DNA from 3 places in the Vibrio apostichopi genome. Region 3 is predicted to be linked to each of the others. Evidence: riboswitches for the same ligand, from Rfam matches in the RefSeq annotation. Region 3 holds a riboswitch; each other region holds the start of a gene.
The links. A riboswitch is a leader RNA that binds a small molecule or an ion and turns the genes downstream of it on or off. The one in region 3 is predicted to bind thiamine pyrophosphate.
Positions count from the first base shown of each region.

Region 1: linked by a shared signal. The riboswitch ahead of thiC (phosphomethylpyrimidine synthase ThiC) and the one ahead of thiB (thiamine ABC transporter substrate binding subunit) in region 3 are both predicted to bind thiamine pyrophosphate.
Region 2: linked by a shared signal. The riboswitch ahead of thiD (bifunctional hydroxymethylpyrimidine kinase/phosphomethylpyrimidine kinase) and the one ahead of thiB (thiamine ABC transporter substrate binding subunit) in region 3 are both predicted to bind thiamine pyrophosphate.

Region 1 is NZ_AP028067.1:3,725,979-3,733,530, reverse strand. Features, by position in the region: gene QUF19_RS16775 (multicopper oxidase family protein) at 698-2,080, shown strand; gene crcB (fluoride efflux transporter CrcB) at 2,181-2,564, shown strand; TPP riboswitch at 2,627-2,725, shown strand; gene thiC (phosphomethylpyrimidine synthase ThiC) at 2,855-4,804, shown strand; gene QUF19_RS16760 (thiamine phosphate synthase) at 4,804-6,096, shown strand; gene QUF19_RS16755 (HesA/MoeB/ThiF family protein) at 6,086-6,868, shown strand; gene thiS (sulfur carrier protein ThiS) at 6,865-7,074, shown strand; gene QUF19_RS16745 (thiazole synthase) at 7,077-7,552, shown strand, end outside.
Region 2 is NZ_AP028068.1:1,322,907-1,330,458, reverse strand. Features, by position in the region: gene thiM (hydroxyethylthiazole kinase) at 1-40, opposite strand, end outside; gene tenA (thiaminase II) at 70-750, opposite strand; gene QUF19_RS22900 (ABC transporter substrate-binding protein) at 837-1,793, opposite strand; gene QUF19_RS22895 (ABC transporter permease) at 1,914-2,729, opposite strand; gene QUF19_RS22890 (ABC transporter ATP-binding protein) at 2,722-3,501, opposite strand; gene thiD (bifunctional hydroxymethylpyrimidine kinase/phosphomethylpyrimidine kinase) at 3,491-4,375, opposite strand; TPP riboswitch at 4,474-4,585, opposite strand; gene QUF19_RS22880 (DMT family transporter) at 4,684-5,601, opposite strand; gene QUF19_RS22875 (helix-turn-helix domain-containing protein) at 5,679-6,419, opposite strand; gene QUF19_RS22870 (DUF2999 family protein) at 6,631-6,882, opposite strand; gene QUF19_RS22865 (ElyC/SanA/YdcF family protein) at 6,990-7,552, opposite strand, start outside.
Region 3 is NZ_AP028067.1:3,384,517-3,392,068, forward strand. Features, by position in the region: gene pmbA (metalloprotease PmbA) at 1-437, opposite strand, end outside; gene yjgA (ribosome biogenesis factor YjgA) at 556-1,080, shown strand; gene thiQ (thiamine ABC transporter ATP-binding protein) at 1,189-1,893, opposite strand; gene thiP (thiamine/thiamine pyrophosphate ABC transporter permease ThiP) at 1,893-3,506, opposite strand; gene thiB (thiamine ABC transporter substrate binding subunit) at 3,590-4,582, opposite strand; TPP riboswitch at 4,636-4,755, opposite strand; gene QUF19_RS15150 (flavin prenyltransferase UbiX) at 4,799-5,422, opposite strand; gene mpl (UDP-N-acetylmuramate:L-alanyl-gamma-D-glutamyl-meso-diaminopimelate ligase) at 5,460-6,818, opposite strand; gene fbp (class 1 fructose-bisphosphatase) at 7,089-7,552, shown strand, end outside.

The sequences.
Region 1 (7,552 bases), 340 kb from region 3:
ATGCTAGAGCCTTTTTGCTTTATGAATCTTATATATACACCATTAGCAGAGCCGCGGATTCCCCGACTTACCAAAACAGCGCATGTTGGGAGTCTAAACCTCTACTCCTACCATATTTAAGGCTCTAGCAGAAATGCTAGAGCCTTTTTACTTTCTGAATCTAATATAGCTATTAGCAGAGCTGCGGATTTCCCGACTTACCAAAACAGCGCGTGTTGGGAGTCTAAACCTCTACTCCTGCCATATTTGAAGCCTTAGCAGAAATGCTGGGGCTTTTTTTATACCTGTTACTTTTTACACCAGTCCGATCGAGTATTCTGAGTGCCGTCTCATCCCACCTTGCCAAATTTAAGGCTCCAGACTACGCATCCTGGTAGAAATGTTGGAGCCTTTTTACTCGCTTCTACTTATTAATGGTTTCACTTAATTCTTCTAATTTGGATATGCTGATATTAGAACTATAACGCTTCCTTAATATCTGAATAGCTAGTCGAAGAGGGAGGTCTTTGGGCTTTCTATATTTGGGATATTTCAACGATTATTTGTTACTTTGGATGATATTTGACCTTAAAAAGGTAAGTACTCACTTATCCCAGCCTCTTTTATAAACAATCAACAGCACAATCCCCACTTCTTTATGAGAATTATTCTCAATATTTTGTTACATTTTGGTCGTTATTACTAAAAGGCAACAAATATGGATATTTCCCGTCGTAAGTTTATTCAATCATCCCTCGCTATATCTGCACTAACAGTCCTACCTGCTTGTTCAATGAAGCGGTCTGTTGATGAACAAGGAAAGTATGTTTATGACTTAACTGCTGAACCTTCAATGGCTGAGTTAGTCGCGGGATTTGACACCAATGTTTTAGCCTTTAATGGTCAGATTCCGGCTCCGACGATTCGATGTCGACAGGATGAAAAGGTCACAATTCGTTTTACGAATAAGTTATCAGAACCGACGACTATCCATTGGCATGGTTTAAGAATTCCTATCGAAATGGATGGAGTTCCCTTCTTAAGTCAGCCACCGATCATGCCAGGTGAAACATTCATTTATGAGTTTACGCCGCCAGATGCTGGCACATTTTGGTATCACCCACATATGAATAGCGTTAAACAACTTGGTATGGGTTTGGTTGGGCTAATTATCGTAGAAGAAAGTACTCCAGTGCAGTTTGACGAAGAACATGCATTGATGCTGAAGCATTGGCATATCGATCAAAAGGGTCAATGGAAAGACTTAATGATTCCCCGACTCAGTGCGCGTATGGGCACTCCTGGTGAGTGGAGTAGTGTGAATGGAGTTCATGAACCTGTATACCACTTGAAACAGTATGCAACGACTAGATTGCGTATCGCGAATGTCGATAATACGATCACTTACCCTATTGCTATCGAAGGGGCTGAGGCATGGGTCATTGCCATTGATGGTAATCCTGTAAAGACGCCATATATACTTACTCAACATAAAATTGGTCCAGGGATGCGTGTAGATATCGGACTGATCGCTCCTAAAGCTGGTGAGCGAGTTAACGTTCTCCAAATGAAGGGGCGTTTCCCATTTTCTTTGTGTGAATTTGAAGTCGTAGGTTCAGAATTTACTCAAGATCGAGCATTACCAGTATTACCATTGAATCCAGTACCTAACCTAGATCTTGCTAACGCTGAAGAGATCGATTTTGTGTTCGAGTGGGAAGGCGCTGTTTCTCCAGTATCCAAAGATGGAAAATCGATGCCTAAGTTTTGGCTTACTAATAAAAGAGCATGGGAGGGGATGAGCAAAGACAATATTCCTGAACCGTTGGCGACTTTAGAGTTGGGTAAGACTTACATATTCGATCTTAAGAACGTCACTCAATATCATCACCCGATTCATATTCATGGTCATACATTTACGGTATTGGAACTTGATGGTAAAAAAATTGAAGAGCCTTTCCATACCGATACAGTGTTACTTGGAAAAAATGGCCGAGCTAAAGCTGCATTTGTTGCAGATAACCCAGGACGCTGGATGTACCACTGTCATGTAATTGAGCACATGAAAACAGGATTGATGGGATATATTGAAGTTAAGTGACACCTGTAACGTTTAATATTTACGCATGCATTCTTAGTTTCTACCCTCGCTTTTATCGGCGTTAAAGCTAGAATATAGGGATTATTGTTTGGGAGGATTCATGGGTCAGTTATCTATTTTAGGTTTTATTGCCATTGGTGGTGCATTTGGTGCTTGTTCGCGCTATTTGATTTCAGAGTTATGTGTAGTGATGCTAGGACGTGGTTTTCCTTACGGTACGCTAACCGTTAACGTAATTGGCTCTTTAATTATGGGTTTGCTCATCGCTGCATTTGAGAATGAGATGGTGGCGACAGAACCATGGAGACAGATTATCGGTCTTGGTTTCCTTGGAGCACTGACTACATTTTCTACATTTTCGATGGATAATGTGCTTCTTATGCAGCAGGGCGCTTTCTTTAAGATGGGACTCAATGTGTTACTCAACGTGGTTCTCAGCATCTCAGCAGCATGGATCGGCTTCCAATTTTTGATAAAGTCTTAAAACTTTCTTACGATTTGTTAACAACTCGGCTTGGTTTATCCAAGCCGTTTTTATATACTCGATCGAACTTGTCGGAGTGCCATATGGCTGAGACCGTTAACTCGGGATCCGTTGAACCTGATCAGGCTAATACCTGCGAAGGGAACAAGAGTAGATATCTAACTAGAATCCTTCTAGAGATCTATCTCCAGATCACAACTGTATTTCTTACCGTGATCCCTCTTGTAGCATCTAATCCGTCAAGCATTTTTATCCCTATAGATAATGGCTAAAAGCCAAGGAAAAATGCTATGTCGAGTCGTAAACAAGCAAGACTGGAAGCGAAGAATTTTATTGATTCTTTATCCGTACAACCTTACCCAAATTCGAAAAAGGCTTACATCCAAGGATCTCGAGAGGACATTCAAGTCCCTGTACGAGAAATATCACTCGCTGATAGCCTAGTTGGTGGCAGCAAAAAAGAGCCTGTATTCGAACCTAATGCACCCATTCAAGTTTACGATACCTCCGGTGTTTACACAGATCCTACACACGAAATAGACCTGTATAGCGGTCTTCCTAAGTTGCGAGAGCAATGGATTGAAGAGCGTGGTGATACGGAACTGTTAGACGATGTAAGCTCTGTTTACACCAAAGAACGTTTAGAAGATGAAACCCTAGACGACCTTCGCTACGGCAACCTACCTAGAATTCGCCGTGCTACAGATAACCAATGTGTTACCCAATTGCATTATGCTCGTCAGGGCATTATCACGCCTGAGATGGAGTACATTGCCATACGTGAGAATATGGGACGTCAGAAGTTCGCTGATGAGCAGCTTAACCATCAACACCCTGGCCATAACTTTGGCGCGAACCTACCGAAAGAAATTACCCCTGAGTTCGTACGTAAAGAGGTTGCTGAAGGTCGAGCTATTATCCCTTCAAACATCAATCACCCAGAATCAGAACCGATGATTATTGGCCGAAACTTCTTAGTGAAGGTCAACGCTAATATCGGTAACTCTTCAGTAAGCTCTTCGATTGAAGAGGAAGTTGAGAAGCTAGTATGGTCAACCCGCTGGGGCGGCGATACCGTAATGGACCTTTCTACTGGCCGTAATATCCACGAGACTCGTGAATGGATCCTGCGTAACAGCCCAGTACCAATTGGCACGGTTCCTATGTATCAAGCGCTTGAAAAAGTGAATGGTGTAGCCGAAGACCTTAACTGGGAAGTGATGCGCGATACCTTGATTGAACAAGCAGAGCAGGGTGTTGACTACTTCACTATCCATGCTGGTTTGTTGCTTCGCTATGTTCCGATGACGGCTAAACGTGTGACCGGCATTGTTTCCCGTGGCGGTTCTATTATAGCGAAATGGTGCCTTGCTCATCACCAAGAGAGCTTCCTTTATACCCACTTCCGCGAGATCTGTGAGATCTGTGCGAAGTACGATGTTGCTCTATCATTGGGTGACGGCCTGCGTCCGGGTTCTATTGCAGATGCCAATGATGAGGCTCAGTTCTCAGAGTTACGTACTCTAGGTGAGTTGACTAAAGTCGCTTGGGAATACGACGTTCAGGTGATCATTGAAGGCCCTGGACATGTGCCAATGCACTTAATCAAAGAGAACATGGACGAGCAGTTAGAACACTGCCATGAAGCTCCTTTCTATACTTTAGGCCCACTGACGACAGATATTGCCCCTGGTTACGATCATATTACCTCAGGTATTGGTGCAGCCATGATTGGTTGGTACGGTTGTGCGATGCTCTGTTATGTCACCCCTAAAGAGCACCTAGGCTTACCAAACAAAGAAGATGTGAAGACTGGACTGATTACTTACAAGCTCGCTGCACACGCTGCTGACCTTGCGAAAGGGCACCCGGGCGCACAAATCCGAGATAATGCATTGTCTAAAGCACGTTTTGAATTCCGTTGGGAAGACCAATTTAATCTAGCTTTAGATCCGGAAACCGCGCGTTCTTTCCATGATGAAACTTTACCACAAGAGTCGGGCAAGGTTGCTCACTTCTGCTCTATGTGTGGTCCTAAGTTTTGCTCGATGAAGATTTCTCAAGAAGTTCGAGAGTATGCGAAAGACACTGAACAAGTGGCGGCTGATCAGGCTATCGAGATTAAGATGTTGGATAACCCGTTGGAAGGGATGCGTCAGAAATCACAAGAGTTTCGTGATACTGGCTCTGAACTTTACCACCCAGCAGTAGGTGCAAAAGAAGCTCAACTAGAGGAATAATGACAGTGAAGATACTCATCCCATCTCAAAATATTGAGTTAACGGGAGAGGTGCAGAACTGTCTATTGGTTGCTAAGCGACAAGGCTTAGCAACCGATGCAGTTGAGTTGGGCGTAAGTTCAACTCAATACTTCTCTATCGTTGATGCTCAGCAGGCGTTATCTATTGGCTTTGCCCATGATGTTGATTCATTGGCGGAGAGTCAGCTAGCGGAATTGAACCATGTTGTTGATTACAGTAATTCAGTCGCGCTAACTGACGTTTGTGACGCCTTTATACAAACTCCGAATATCATCTATATCGGTGTCTCAGATGATTCAGTTGTACTGGATATCTGGTCACACCTAGATGCTAATCGTGCTATCAAGAGTGAAACTACAGCTCATCGGGAGTTGGATAATCGCGGCCACTTTGCTTGGTTACTTACTTTGTTGGCGCTGGAATTCCCATTAGAAGACGCACTGGTTTTAGCTCGCGCAGCATCGAATGTTTCACGTGGAACATGGCCAGCACATTACCAAAACTTTCCAATTCCAGTTCTGGAAGATGAGCGACTGGATATTAGTGTTGGTTGGGCGCATCAAGGAACATCACTTTCGTTCCCTGAGTTGAGTAAGAATAGCCTAGGGCTATACCCAGTGGTTGATGATGTTGAGTGGATCGAAAGGTTGCTCAAGCTTGGCATCAACACTGTTCAGCTACGTATTAAAAACCCGCAGCAAGCGGACTTAGAACAACAAATCGAACGATCAATCGAGCTTGGTCGAGAGCATAACGCTCAGGTTTTTATCAATGATTATTGGCAACTTGCACTCAAGTATGGTGCTTTTGGTGTTCATTTAGGGCAAGAGGATATTGAAGAATCAAACCTCTCACAGTTGAGCCAAGCGGGTATAAAGATCGGTCTCTCGACTCATGGCTATTACGAGTTGCTGCGCATTGTTCAAATCAACCCAAGCTATATTGCGCTGGGGCACATCTTCCCAACAACAACTAAACAGATGCCATCGAAGCCTCAGGGTTTAGTTCGCTTATCTCTGTATCAACAGCTGATTGATACTATCCCATACACAGAACAACTCACCGGTTATCCGACGGTTGCTATTGGCGGTATTGACCAATCGACAGCTGCGCAGGTTTGGGATTGTGGTGTATCGAGCTTAGCGGTGGTACGCGCGATTACATTGGCGGAAGACCCACAGAAAGTGATCGAATTTTTCGAAAAACTGATGACCCCTAAATCTCCAATTATCAAAGAAGAGGTTATGCAGGAGCCTAGCTATGCTGAGTGACTTTGAATTTATTCGTTATCAACGACAAATTGCGTTACCTGAAGTGGGTGAACAAGGGCAACGTAACCTACTAAATAGTCATGTGCTGCTGATTGGTTGTGGTGGCTTAGGTAATGCTGCGGCTCTTTACCTCGCAGCTTCTGGTGTTGGAAAGATCGTGCTGGTCGATGATGATTGTGTAGATTCATCGAACCTGCAACGACAGGTCGCGTTCAGGGAAAGTCAGTTAGGTTTTCCTAAGGTTGAAGCTCTCAAGCAACAATTGAGTGAACTCAATGGTCGCAGCCAAGTAAGAACTATCAATCAACGAATGAGTGAAAGTCAGCTTGAACTTGAAGTGATGCTAGCTGACTTAGTGTTGGATTGTACTGACAACTTCGAGTCACGCCAGCAGGTTAACCAAGCATGTTTCAGCACGAAGACCCCTTTGATTTCGGGTTCTGCAATCGGCTGGAAAGGCCAGTTTATTGTATTTGATTATCAGAATCAGAAAGGGTGCTATCACTGTTTGTTCCCGTTCAGTCATCATCCACAAACGACTCGTTGTAGCGATAGCGGCATCATAGGCCCAGTTGTTGGCACCATAGGTAACCTCCAAGCTCTTGCTGCTATTCAACGTCTAACTCGTGGTGAGTTTCAGGTCGCAACACATCAACTCAAACTGTTTGATGGCCAAACGATGAATTGGCAAAACCTTATGGTTACTCAAGATAGTGAATGTCCCGTGTGCACTGCGTCGGTAGTTAAGCATTTAGAAGAAGAAATCCAATGAGCCATATAACCATCTCGATAAACGAACAACCAGAACAGGTAGCGCACTCTTCGTCTCTAGCGGACATTATCCAAGCTCTATCACTACCTGATCTAGGTTGTGTATTTGCAATCAACAATGCGGTTGTCCCGCGTAGCCAGTGGCAACAAACGGTCGTTAATGAAGGCGACGCTATATCTCTTTTCCAAGCCATTGCAGGAGGCTAACCATGTTAACTATCGCTGATAAAACGTTTCAATCTCGACTCTTTACTGGAACTGGCAAGTTCGCTAACAAGCATTTGATGGCGAGTGCTATCGAGGCTTCAGGTTCGCAATTGGCAACCATGGCGCTGAAGAGAGTCGATATTCGCTCTGAGCAAGACGATATCCTACAACCGATCATGGATGCTGGCGTGAACTTACTGCCGAATACCTCTGGTGCGAAGAACGCAAAAGACGCCATCTTTGCTGCGCATTTGGCTCGTGAAGCACTGGGTACAAACTGGCTTAAACTAGAAATCCACCCAGATCCAAAGTACTTGATGCCGGACCCAATTGAAACGCTTAAAGCTGCTGAGCAACTGGTCAAAGATGGCTTTGTTGTGTTGCCTTATTGCCACGCCGACCCGGTTTTGTGTAAGCGCTTGGAAGAGGTGGGTTGTGCTGCAGTTATGCCGTTGGGTGCGCCGATTGGTTCAAATAA
Region 2 (7,552 bases), on a different replicon from region 3:
GTACTGCGCGCAGCGATTGGATGATTTGTTCAGTTAGCATGGATTAATCCTTATTCGTGAAAGTCGCTTTTAAGCCGCTGTTGAGTCATTAAGTGCATTCAGCCCTTGCTGCCAGAAAGCCACTTCCATACGTGTTGCGGTTTTAAAGATATGAACGATGTTCTGACCACGCTCGCTGTTGATATCAATTTCAGCAAGCAGTTGATTGAAGTACTCTGCGCCTGTTGCTACGCCAGATTGGAACTCTTCACCGCCGTACAGTTGCAGCCAGCTCGCATATGGGTTGCCTTCTAGTACGGTATCACCACTTTCTAGAAGTGCTTTACCAATCACGGCATAACCAATAGAACACGGAGCCAGTGCCGCATACAAGTCGACAAGATCACCCGTCATGCCCGCATCCAAAACGTAGCGAGTGTAAGCCACTGTACCGAAGTCTTCAGGTTCGTTTTCTAAATCAGATTCCGTTAAACCCCACTGACCACAGTAAGTCACGTGGTGTGAGATTTCAGAATCTAGCAGCGCATGAACACTTGGCAGTGCACGACGCATATCAGCCAATGTTTTAGCCTTGTAAATCGCTAATGCATAAGCACGGGCATACTGCTTCAAAAACAGAAAATCTTGCTTTAAATAATGCAGAAAACACGGTTGAGCGAGTGTGCCGTTTGCCAGCGTTTTAACAAAAGCGTGCTCGGTGTAGTCTTGCCAATCTTGTTGACAGGCTTGGATTAAGTCTTGGTATTTCATTGCGTTTCCTTAGCTGCAACCAAACTCGGTTACAGCTGTTATCTTATTAATAACGAATTAGTTAAAAACGAATAGCTAAAAACGAATCAGTTAAATACAGGTACGTAGCTTTCTGCTTTCGGTAGCGTTTTGATGATGCCTTTGTCGAACATGAACTGCGCGTAATCATCGTAACGTTTTAGGTCAACCGCTGAAGGGCGAAGCGCAAAACGAGTCAGCGTGTCATTCCATGCGCGTTGGTTAAGCTCGTTGTTCAACGTATCTGGTGAATACGCAACAAACTCACTCCATGACTCTTGTGGGTGGTTCACAATGTAAGTTGTTGCTTGCTCAAGTGCTTTGTTGAACGCTTTGATCGCTTCATCGTCGTGCTGCTTTGCGTTCGCAACAAAGATCAGCTCATCGTAAGCTGGCACACCGTGCTCTTCTGGGAAGAATGCCTTCGCTTTAAAGCCTTCAAGTGCTAACTGGTTAGTTTCGAAGTTACGTAAGCCACCCCAAATTGCATCTACCTTGCCCGATGCCAATGAAGACGACAGCGCCCAGCCGACATTGATGGTTTGCACGTCTGTAAACGCAACATTTTCTTGCGCTAGCATGGTGCCGATCGTCGCTTCTTCGTTACCCGCAATCGCAATACCGATCTTCTTGCCTTTCAGATCCGCTAATGAATCGTTCTTGCCGTTATCCAAAACCATCAGCGTGTTCAGTGGTGTTGCGATCAGGGTTGATGCGCGAACTAAAGGTAAGCCTGCTGCTACATCCATAGTTAGGCTTGGTTGGTAGGTTACGGCTAAATCGACCTTACCTGCTGCGACCAATTTCGCTGGTGTGCTTGGGTCGGCAGGCTCTTGGATTTCAACGTCTAAGCCTTGCTCAGCAAAGTAACCACGCTCTTGAGCGATAACAATCGGGCCATGGTTCGGGTTCACAAACCAATCCAACATCAGTGTCAGTTTCTTTTGTTCAGAATCCGCTAGAGCATGACCTGAAACCAATGAAGCAAGCAGTGCCACTGCACCTATCAATTTTGTATTTTTCACAGTTAACCTTTCCTTTTGAATATTATTCTTATGTTTATAGAGCTAATTTTTAACGAAGTTTTGTTTAGATAAATAGCCTTGAGCGAAGCTTTATTAAACAAAGAGTTATTGAGCGAGCCATCATTGGTTTTCCCAAGGGATGGCCTTTTTGAGTAATTTATCGGTGACAAAATAGAGCGAGATAGACAGCACCGCCAAGATGAACAAGGCCGCAAACATCTCGTCGATGATCATGCGCGCGTTGGCCTGCAGCATTAGGTAACCTAACCCTTCACTCGAACCCACCCACTCCCCGACCACTGCGCCAATTGGAGCAATCACCACAGCAACACGAATACCAGATGCCAGTGTTGGCAGTGCAGCCGGCAGTTGGATATAACGCAGTAGTTGCCATTTCGATGCCCCCATCGTCTTAGCAAGATCTAGGTAACCTGTCGGTGTATTACGCAAGCCGTCGTAACAACATGTGGTCACGGGGAAGAAGATAATGATCGCCGCCATCACGACTTTTGAGGCGATGCCATAACCAAGCCACAGCATCAACACAGGCGCGATCGCAAATACAGGGATCGCTTGGCTCGCAATTAAGATAGGCAACAACCAACGTTTCAGCGGTTCGAACATCAACATCTGCAGGGCGAAAAACAGCCCCATAGATAAACCAAGCAATAGACCAAGTAAGATCTCCTGCGCAGTCACCCAAGTGTGCTTGAGTAACACATCGTAGCGTTCGATGAGCTTGATGAAGACTTCTGCAGGCGCTGGCAGAATGAAGCTCGGCATCTCGAAGATAACCACCACCATTTGCCATAAGCCCAGAATCACAGCACCGCTGATGAGCAAACGCATAACGGGATTCATCTGGCGAGGGCGTTCAGTGCTAGCCTTTATGTCGGTTGAACGAGCCCCAACTTCACTTCGCGTTAGATCATTCATAATCACGCTCCAACTGCTCTAAGATGGCTTGTTGTAACTCTGCACATTCCCCATCTAGTACTCTTGGTGTAGCGGTATTAGGCACAGACAGTGACTGAGCACTTGCAGGCGTGCCTTGTAACACATACAAGTTATCCGCCAAACGCACCGCTTCTTGTGGATCATGAGTGATCAACACAACGGTTTTATCTCTTAACAGTTCACACGCTAAACTTTGCAACTTGTGTCTTGTTACTGCATCCAACGCAGAGAAAGGCTCATCCATCAGCACGACTGGCTTGTCTTGCATTAAGGTTCGAGCCAAAGCGACACGCTGGCGCATACCGCCAGACAATTGATCCGGCATCGCATTCGCGTAGTCAGCCAGACCAACCGAAGTCAGCAACTCCAATGCTTGGTTGGTTTGAGCTTGTTTATGAGATGCTTGGCTTTGATGCTTGTCTGCGGGATTTTGAAAGCGATGACTGAGGCACACATTGTCGATAACCGACAGCCATGGCAGTAACAAATCTTGCTGCGCCATGTAAGCGATGCGATCCGTTAAAGGCCGTTCATCGGACGTTGCCAATGTGCCCTGCCATTCAACCTTGTCGTCCAACAAACCTGCCAGATAACGCAACACCGTGGTTTTTCCGCAACCACTTCGACCCAGCAACACCGTCCACTTACCTGCGTTTAAGCTAAGCGACAATCCCGATAAGGTTGCGTGCTCGCTATCGCGGTAACGTAAGGTCGCGTTGCTGAGTTGAACGCCAATCGTATTAACGGACATTACCGTGTCCAGCGAAGAAGTGGTTTACCGGGCCATGGCCTTGACCGATTTGTAGCTCATCAGCATGAGCAATAGCGTGAGAAATGTATTGTTTGCCAAGGTCGACAGCTTGCGTAAGCGTGTTGCCTTGAGCCAAGAAAGAAGCAATGGCAGAAGAGAGCGTACAACCTGTGCCATGGGTGTTTTTGGTAGGAAAACGCTTTGCGCTAATCAAAGCAGACGTGGTTGGCAGAATCAGTAAGTCGTTACTGTTTTCGTCCTTCTCCAAGTGGCCGCCTTTTAGAAGTACCGCTTTTGCACCCAAAGCACGCAGGTCTTCAATCATACCCTGCATTTCAGCTTCGCTTTCAGGGACTGCTTTACCCGTGAGCGCTGCGCCTTCTGGCAAGTTAGGGGTAATGATGTCTGCCAGAGGAATCAGTTCTTGCTTTAGCGTTGTAATCGCAGCGTTTTCTAAAAGAAGGTCACCACTGGTTGCGACCATTACAGGGTCAATCACCAAGTGCTTAGGTTGGTATTGTTTAATTTTGTCCGCAACGACTTTAATGATTTGCGCATCTGCCAACATGCCGACTTTTACTGCCACGATATTGAGATCAGTAAACACCGCATCTAACTGGCTCGCGACATGATCAAGTGGGATTGGAAAAATGGCTGAAACGCCTTGGGTGTTCTGCGAAGTGATTGCGGTAATCACCGAACAAGCAAAACTACCGGTTGCAGACATAGCCTTAATATCAGCTTGAATGCCCGCACCACCGCCGCTGTCAGAGCCTGCAATGGTTAAAACAATTGGAGTATTGATCGACGAAGATCGATCTATTGGTGCATGAGTATTGCTAGGTGATACTTGAGAATTGGAATGCTGTGTCATGGTCGCTCCTACTGTCTAAAAGACGTAAGAGAACCGAACTTTGGCCGCAGAGAGAGTGTGGAGGTGAAACCAATCAAAGTACATTGATGAACCACGTAGGCAAAGTAATCATAGTTCCCTACGCCAGTGTTAACTGAATCAGGTTCAACGGGTCTCGAATAACGATCTCAGCACACACCAAATAAGGTATATGCCCCCCGACTATTGATAGCGATAGTAACAGCACTCTCACAACTGAGATACTGATTTTATTCAATTATAAGAATTACACATGAAAAAATTTCAATTAGGCTCAACAAAACAAATACTTATAACGTTCCTTTAGATGGCTTCGACTGTATAAACAAGCACAGCACAATCAGAGACATACCTAGCCAGCCTGTAAAAGGAATCAGCTCACCGACAACACAGACGGCAAGCACCGCTGCAACAACGGGCTCAAGCAAGGTAATCAAGTTAGCACTGCTCGCGGTGACATGTCGCAGGCCAAAACTGAAGGCGATATAACCCATGCATTGAGGAATTAACGCCAAGTAACTCACGACCAATATATTGGTATTCGACGCGAACAGGTTATCCCCTGTAAACCAAAGCGTTGGCAGTAATAGCATTGCACCTAAACCAAATATGCTGCCCATCGCCGCTTGCGATTCAATACCTTCGTCTATCAAAGCCTTCGTCGCCCATGAATAAATGGCGTAACACAGGCCAGCAACCAAACCTAATCCAATACCCAAAAGCTTCAGTTCGTCGCCAGATTCACTCGCCGATGACGACTCAGAAAACACCAATAACCCAATACCCACCACGCCAATAGCAAAGCTCGTTAACCAGCGTTTGTTGATATTATTCTTTTTGCTGATAAGACACTCTAAGAGAGCAGAGAAGAACGGCGCTGTAGCAATCGACACGACCGTACCAATCGCCACACCAGATAACTTCATAGATGAATAGAAAGCCAAAGGATAAACCGCCAAAGCCAACGCACTCACCGCTAGCAATTTCTTGTTCAGCAAAAGCTTGTCGAGTGCGGATTGGATCTTTCGAAACGCTAGGCCTGCTTGCAGTAAGCCACCAACACCCATTGAAAACGCACCAATCGCCAATGGGCTGAGATCAGGCGCGAAGCTTGCGGCTGTGCCTGTCGTACCCCACAACACAGAAGCAAACAGTATGGCTAAAATACCACTTTGGAATTCGTTAACACGATTGATGGCGAGATTCATTGCTATTACCCAGTTCATTTTCATTTCTGAATTAGATAATAGTGAAGATGCTATGAAGTTAGTTTGCAGAACGGACGCTATTGTTGTTTTGAAAGACTCTCTTTCATCGAGCCTAAAAACGCTCTTGGAGACATTCCAAAGTGCTGAGAGAAACGGCGACTGAACGCAGACACATCAGTATACCCAACGTTTTCAGCGATCAACTGGACAGGCAAATCGGTATGGCTTAACAAGGCTTGCGCTTTCTCCATACGATATCGAGTGATGTATTTAAGCGCACTGATACCAAGGCACTCTTTAAATCGTTTCTTAAACTGAGTGGGGCTCAAACACGCCGTTTCTGCGAGCTGCGAAATTGAGAGAGGCTGGGCGTAATTATCCGCAATGAGCCTTTGCACCGCACGAATACGCGGGTCGATGCTTTTACTTACTTGTTGTTGCTCTAACAGTAGTGAGAACACATCCAATATTGACGATTCAATGCCACTGTCGACTTGATATTCCAACTGCTTCTCAACGAACAGCAAGAAGCTCATCAAAGGTGGCGTAATCGCAAATACAGAGAGATCTTGATCTAACAAATGCTGAGGCAACACAGCCATATCAGCAACAATAAACCGTGCTGCTTCGTCCGCTTTAAACGCATGAGCCGTAGTAACTGGAATCACCACACACTCGCCCACCGCCACTTTGCCGACGTACCCGACCATCTCAAGGTTGATACTCCCTTGGATCGGCAACACCAATTGGTGATGGCCATCATGAGCATGAGTATTAAATTGCTTGGTGTAAGTTCGAATGCTTAAGCTAGATTTCATGAGCAACACCGGAGTACATTTCGCTAGGTTAAAGTAAGAGAGACAACGTTACATTATCACTTCCCTAGAGTCACACTCAATGCTCATCAAATTCATGCTAGCTAAGTAACAAGATCAAAAAAGGCCGTTAAGACAGCCTATTGCTGAACTTAAACGACCTTTTCATTGAATTTTGATTAAGCTAAGACGATATCAGCTCATTCAAACTCTCTTATTTTTGAAGTTGCTCTTTAGCGGCTTCAACCTTAGAAAAATCTAGGCCAAGCTCTTCAACTGCTTCTTTGATTAGCGCAGGGTTTTGCATTACCTGACCCATCAGCATTTGAAGCTTATCTTGTGGTAAACCAAGTTGGCTGATTGTCGCCATTGCTGCAAGAGGGTTCTCGGTCAACGTCTTGAATATCTCGCTGATCTGCTCGTCGCTGATATTGTTCTCTTTCAACATTGCTAAAATCGGGTTCATTTTTTTGCCTTTGAAACACTAAATTAAGTAGGAGCACAGCATACCATCTAGCTGTGCTCGATTGTACTAACAACTTATACTTTGCCTACTGTGAAGTAACGCTAAGCCTAGCGAGACTCTAATGGGTAAGAACGGTAGCTCCACATGCCATAAGTACGAAGAGCATCACGGTAGATGCCTAATAGCTCACCACCACTCGCTTTCTTAAGATCTTGTAGCGGCTTGTCTGGGTAAGAAACCGTATCGAACGTAATCCCCTGAGGGCCAGTTTGCCAGCTCGCAATTTCAAACAGAGTTTGACCACGACGAACGTGGCTCGCCGAGCTGATAATGGTCGCGTGCTTAATATCATGACGAGCAAGCGCGTAGCTACTGAACAAGGCATTGCCTACCGTGCTGGTCGCGTAGTTCTCTTCAATGATGCGATCTTTACTCACCCCTTTTGAGATAAGCCAATCCGCCATTAACTTACCTTCAGTCTTATGGTTCTTCGGCACGCCGCCGGTTAAGACGATCATCGCGTCTGGGTTGGCTTTAGACATCGCTAATGTCGTTTCAAGACGTTCAATCAAGATGTCATGCATAGAACCATCTGGATTAAGCGCGTAACCCAAAGTGACGATGGCTCCGTGGTCGCTCAACAGCCCCTTATCTGCAGACTCTTTAAGAG
Region 3 (7,552 bases):
GCGAGTGCTTGTCTTTCAGCAGCAATCGCAATCTCAGCGGCATAGTCTGGATTCGGCTCATCTGGGTGAAAAAGATCCAAATCAGGAATTTCTTTCACCATATATTCTTTAGGTGCTGGACCTGCAAACGGGTCTTCAGAAGTGTATTGAGCAATATCAAGCGCGGCTGCGACGGTTTGAGCAATCGCCTTCTCGCTCAGATCAGATGTAGATGCGCTGCCTTTCTTCTGGCCGCGATAAACAGTAATGCCTAGAGCACCATCACTATTAAATTCAACGTTTTCCACTTCACACATACGTGTTGAAACACTTAAACCCGTTGACTTAGTAATAGCGACCTCAGCTGCGTCTGCACTCACTGATGCCATATCCAACGCTTTAGCTACTGCGGCTTCTAGCTCAACTCTTTGCTGGGCGACTTGCTGTTTTACATCCATATCTATTCTAATTTTTTAGGTCAATATTACGTAGGATAACAAGAATTTCGCTTTCTCCCCAAGATTCTTGCTAAAATAGGCAATATATTCGTTTGAGATAGTGACATAGGCAGAAAAGATGGCTCGCAAAAACCAAAAAGCCCCATGGGAACCAGAAGAAGAAATCATCTGGGTAAGTAAGACTGAAATGAAAACGGACATGGACGCCCTGCAAAAGCTGGGAGAAGAGCTTGTTGAACTAAAGCCTTCTATTCTTGATAAGTTTCCTTTGTCTGAAGATCTGGCTTTAGCGATTAAAGATGCACAGCGCTTTAAAAATGAAGCAAAGCGCCGTCAGCTTCAATACATTGGTAAAGTAATGCGCAATGTAGATCCAGAGCCGATTCAAGCGGCTTTAGATAAGATTCGCAACAAACACTCTCAAGCAACAGTTGAACTGCACAAACTAGAGCAACTGCGTGACCGCGTTGTTGCTGAAGGCGATGCTGCCATTTCAGACGTGATGGATATGTACCCTGAAGCAGACCGTCAACGTCTTCGTCAGCTAGCTCGTCAAGCTAACAAAGAGAAAGCGGCAAATAAACCTGCTAAGTCTTCTCGTGAAATCTTCCAAATCTTAAAAGAGCTAAAGCTAGGCGACTAATTTTTGCCTCCCTTTACTCAGAAAGATAATAAAAGACCTAGCAGATGCTAGGTCTTTTTGTATTCGACGCTCTCAATATCAAAAAATGCTCAATATCGAGCTCAGTCGTTATTCTCCGGCTCGAACAAATGAACTCAATTCGCCTTGTGGGTGATCGACAGTTAGCGCGTCTATCGAGTCTTCGACTAAAACCTTACCCAGTGCCACAAACACAAACTTGTTCGCGATACTGCGCGCATCACCTAAGTGGTGTGTCACCATCAAAACAGTAATGTTTCGCTCTGCTGCTAATCGCTTAACTAAGCTCAGCATCTCTTCACGAAGCAAAGGATCAAGTGCAGAAAAGGGCTCATCAAGCAGCCAAATATCATGCGGCTGCACAAAACATCGAGCTAGCGCAACACGCTGACGTTGCCCCCCCGATAAGTGCTCAGGCAATCTATCCAAATACTCCGCGACCCCAACTTGTGCGGCAGCTTGCTCAACTTCGAGCTTTTGGGTTGCGGTAAGCTTTAACCCTGGATGCAGCCCTAAACCAATATTTTCACGCACGGTAAGATGGGCAAACAGATTATGTTCTTGGAACAGCATAGCCAATGGGCGTTGATGCGCCTCTTTACCTATCAAGGACTGCCCTGCTACCGAGATCTCACCCGATGTAGGCTCAATAAAACCAGCCACCAGCGCCAGCAGTGTGGATTTACCCGCACCACTCGGCCCCATCAATGCAACAATGTCGCCCTGCTCTGCTTGAAAATCAAAACGAAACAACTCTTGGTGATAGTGGTAGTCCACATCTTTCATCACTAACATCATCGGTTCCTTAACTTTTTAGCATTGAGATTTGAGGTTCGAGTAAATAAAAATTCAATCAGACTAAAACTGCCCACACTCAACAACAATAAACTCACTGACACCACTGCCGCCGCTTCCATTTGATAGCTGCCTAACAATTGGAATAGATACAAAGGCAGAGTTCTAAAGTCTTGGCTACCAAATAAGGCAATCGCACTTAAGTCGCCCATCGCTAGCATAAAACTGATTGAGAATGCGTGAGCCATAGGTTTACGCAGTGCGCGCCATTCCACTAGTCTGAATCGGGTGAACCCCGTCATCCCTAAACTCGCACACACATACTGATATTGCTGAGACAGGTGCAGCATAGGTTGAGCTAAGGTTTTAATCACATAAGGTAGTGCCATCAAGCTGTTCACGGCGATCACAATAAAGAAAGCCAAGCTGAACACATCGGTAAATGAACGCAACAATAAGAAGAGACCAGTACTGATCACTAGCCCCGGCGTCACTAAAATAATAGTGCCAATCAACTCGATTTTATCGGCTCTAAAATTCTTGTTCTGCAAGCGCCATGCACGACTGGTCAGCAATATCGCAATACCAATAAAAACGGCGATAACACTGGCCAAGGAAGCGACACGAACCGAAGTCATTAACGCTGCCCAAAACGGTTCACTGCTGAGCACAGTTAAAGCTTGTGAGTTAATACCACTAAAGATAACCATAGCTAAAGGCGGCAATACCAGCATTGAGACTACGATGATCCAAAAGCTATCCCAAGCTTTTGACCACCAGCTGTCCTTAACCAAATATTTCTCTTCCGACAGCTGACTGGCCGTCACTGAAATAGGTTTAGATAGGCGTTGAATACTCACCGCTAATACACCACACAACAGCATTTGCCATATTGCGAGTAACGCACCCGCTTGCAGGCCAAAATCGAATTTAATCGCTTGATAGATGGCTAGCTCGATAGTGGTCGATTTCGGGCCGCCGCCAAGAGCCATCACGGTAGCAAAGCTAGTAAAACACAACATGAAGACCAAACCACAAACATGTGGCAGTTGTTGCCTTAAACGCGGCCATTCGACCCATTTAAATTTATTCCAGTGACTCATACCCAAATGAGCACACAGCTTGTGCTGCTCGGCAGGCACGGTATCCAAAGCCTGTAAAAGCAGACGGCTAGCATAAGGCAAATTAAAGAAGACATGCGCGAGCAAAATGCCATTCAAACCATAAATCGAGAATGGCAATTCAATGTCGAAGTTAGCCAAAAATTTAGCTAACCAGCCACTGTTGCCATAAATCGCGAGCAAGCCAAATACACCGACCAACACAGGCAGAACCAAGGTCGACGCGAACAGCCTGAGCAACAGAGCTCGTCCAAAAAATTGCCTGCGACACAGAGCGTGCGCAATGGGTATAGCAAAGCCAACACTCAGTAAAGTTGAGAACGTCGCTTGATAAAAACTGAATTTCGTTACATGCCAATAGTAAGGGTCGGACCATACTTGGCTGATATCAAGAGAAGGGGCATTGCTAAGCAATGCCCCAACTGCTGAAACCACGAAGGCGGTAATGAGTATCGCAACCCAGATCCCGACCTTAGGTGTTCTCTTTATCATAAATTGATTTTTTACCGTAAATAGTTCGCTCAAAGTATATCGAACGAACCTTTAAATACAGAAAGCTAATTTTTTAAAATACGTTAAAAAGTAAGTGCACTCTGCCATTCACGGATCCAAGGCTTGCGCTTAGCGGCGATTTCTTCAGGCGTAAAGCTCAGAGCTTTCTGCGGTACCGTTAACTGCTCGAACCCTTTTGGTAGTTCGATGTCGGTCACTGGGTACATCCAGTTACCCGTTGGCATCGCTGATTGGAACTCGTCACTCAGGATAAATGCCATAAATTCATCAGCCAGCTTTTCGTTCTTGCTGCCTTTGACCTTAGCTGCCACTTCGACTTGAGTGTAATGACCTTCTTCAAAGCTTGCTGCTGCGTACTTAGAATCACTTTCTGCAATGATGTGGTAAGCCGGAGAAGTCGTGTAAGACAGGACTAAGTCCGACTCGCCTTCTAGGAACATAGAGTAAGCCTCAGACCAACCTTTAGTCACAGTAACCGTTTTCTGAGCGAGCTTCTTCCACGCGTCTGTCGCTTCATCACCATAAACAGACTTCATCCATAGCATCATGCCTTGACCTGGCGTTGAAGTACGTGGGTCTTGGTAGATAACCTTGAGGTCGTCACGCTGCTCAACCAATTCTTTCAAACTCTTAGGCGGATTTGCTAATTTCTCTTTGTTATAGATAAACGCAAAGTAACCAAAATCATAAGGAACAAAGGTACTGTCGTTCCAGCCGTTAGGAAGTGTCACTGATGACGTATCAACACTATGTTCAGCCAATAAGCCCGTCGCTTTCGCTTCAGCCATTAGATTATTATCTAGGCCTAACACGATGTCTGCTTTGCTATTACCACCTTCAAGACGCAAGCGGTTAAGAATAGACACGCCATCTTCTAGCGCGACAAAATTCACATCACAGCCACACTTTTCTTCAAATGCTTTCTCAACAGCAGGACGAGGGCCCCAATCCGCAGCAAAAGAATCATAGGTATATACAGTTAGAGTATTGTCTGCAGCAACGGCAGAAAAAGAGATGGCTGTAGTAACAGCAAGGGTTGTTAATGTGAATTTCACTGGACGCTCTCCATGGTCTGAGCGGCACAGGTTTGAGGGAGGAGAACGGTAGAAGTTGTTCCTAACTCAATTCCTACGCCAGCATTATCTGGTTCAGGTTTACGGGTCCCAAGCACTTGCTTGATCTCAGCTCGCATTCACTATTTGAATGGTTCGCTCCCCGATGAGTGTTCAGAATTGTAATTCGAATTTTAACAATAAGCTATCAAGTTTGGATCAATTACGTTGATCGTAACCCCAACGTGGCACTAAACCTTGCTCGATACCAAGATGATCCAGAATTCGCGCCACCATAAAATCGACCAGATCTTCGATCGACTTAGGTTGGTGATAAAAACCCGGAGCCGCAGGCATGATCGTGACGCCCATGGTCGAAAGTTTGTGCATGTTCTCTAAGTGCAACGTAGAAAATGGCGTCTCACGAACCACCAACAACAGCTGACCTCGCTCTTTCATAACCACATCTGCTGCTCGCTCGATCAGATTATCTGATAAGCCATGAGCAATTGAAGCCAAGCTTCCCGCTGAACATGGACAAACGACCATCTGCTTCGGCGCTGCAGAACCAGAGGCAACCGGTGAGAACCAATCATCTTTGCCACACACCACCAGCTTTTCTGGGGCGCAACCTAAATGCTTAACTAAAGCTTGTTTCGCAGCATCTGGCCCAGCAGGTAACTTAAGTTCATGCTCTGTCGCCAACACCACTCGCGCTGCCGACGATATCAGTAAATAGACCTGATAATCTGCCGCTAATAAGCATTCAAGTAAACGCAGTCCGTAAGGCGCACCAGATGCGCCAGTGAAAGCGAGGGTTATAGCTTTATCGTGTTTTGTCATGTTCTCAATTACTTCAAATTATAAGGTCTTGGATCCGTTAGCCCTTGAGTGCCAACGCATCCAACAGTTTCTGGTGAATACCACCAAAGCCACCATTACTCATTACCAAGATTTGGTCGCCCGCTTGTGCCTCTGAAACAATTTTAGCAACGAATGCATCCATGTCATCACTTACGTGCGCGGGTTGATGGCACGCATCGGCAACGTCTTGTACAGACCAATCAATGTTATCCGGTTGGAATAAGTAGGTAGAATCCGCCTGCTTGAGCGAATCAGCCAAGGTTTCTTTGTGCACACCGCGCTTCATGGTGGCGGAACGAGGCTCTAAAACGGCAATGATTTTCTTTGTGTCGACCTTATTACGTAAGCCACCGAGCGTAAGTTCAATCGCTGTAGGATGATGTGCAAAATCGTCATAGACAGAAACACCTGCTACTTCGCCTTTAAACTCTAAGCGACGCTTGGTATTAATGAACGTCGCCAGTGATTCGCACCCTAAGTCAGGCGTAACACCAACATGTCTTGCCGCCGCTATCGCCATCAGAGCATTGCTTACGTTATGATCGCCAACCAAATCCCAGTCTACGGTTCCAACACATTCGCCTTGGAAGAACACCTCAAATTTGGAACCATCTTTAACTAACTTCTTGGCATCCCAATCACCGAGTTCACCACTCGACTCAGTTTCACTCCAGCAACCACGAGATAACACATCTTGGATCGCGGTATCTTGCTTCGGTGAGAAAATACGACCATTGCTTGGCACTGTGCGAACCAAATGATGGAACTGTCGCTTGATCGCTTCAAGGTCATCAAAGATATCTGCATGGTCGAATTCGAGATTGTTCATCACTAACGTTCTTGGGTGGTAATGAACAAACTTAGATCGTTTATCAAAAAAAGCACTGTCGTATTCGTCGGCTTCAACCACGAAGAACATGCTTTCACCAAGGCGAGCAGAGATACCAAAGTTACCCAATACACCACCGACAAGGAAGCCCGGAGCGTAACCGCAATCTTCAAGGATCCAAGCCAGCATGCTCGATGTTGTGGTCTTACCATGCGTACCTGATACGGCCAGAACCCAACGGTCATGCAGTAAGAATTCTTGCAACCACTGCGGTCCTGATGTGTATCTAAGGTTGTTATCTAAGACATACTCAACGCACGGGTTGCCACGGCTCATCGCATTGCCAATGACCACCAAGTCAGGTCTTGGTTCTAATTGGCTCGGGTCGAACCCTTCAATAATCTCAATCCCCTGAGACTCCAACAAGGTGCTCATTGGAGGGTAAACATTCGCGTCACTACCAGTAACCTTGTGACCTAATTGACGAGCCAATACCGCAGCACCACCCATGAAGGTGCCACAAATTCCTAAGATATGAATATGCATATATTGCTTCCAAACGCTTGGCTAAATGAGCCATGTCTAAATCAAACTACTTGCACTCATTATCATTAAATGGCGATTAAAAGCGAGTCACAATGCAAAACAAATTTAGTCGACATAGTAAGTGAGATCTGTGTCGCTTAGTTCATTACCATTAAAAAGATCTAACCTTTAGAATTTAGGTAAGCGTCTAGATGAATAAAGCCCATATAAGAGGCTAATTCTAAAGTGCTCAAATCCCCCCTAATATTCAGAGAAGTTTAAGGAAATAACATGTCTGAGATGCGCACCCTTGGTGAATTCATTGTTGCAAAACAAAATGACTTCCCCCATGCAAGCGGTGATCTATCATCCCTTTTGTCATCAATTCGTCTTGCTGCGAAAATTGTTAACCGCGAAATTAACAAAGCAGGTCTTGTCGACATTACTGGCGCTGTTGGTACAGACAACGTTCAAGGTGAAGAGCAACAAAAGCTAGACCTATACGCGAACGACAAGTTTAAAGCTGCACTTGAAGCCCGAGACCAAGTTTGTGGTGTGGCGAGTGAAGAAGAAGACGAAGCCGTTGCCTTCAATAAAGAGCTCAACAAAAACGCAAAATACGTCGTGCTGATGGATCCACTTGATGGATCTTCAAACATTGATGTGAATGTATCGGTTGGTACAATTTTCTCTATCTACCGTCGAGTATCTCCGATTGGTACTCCGCCAACACAAGAAGATTTCCTACAACCTGG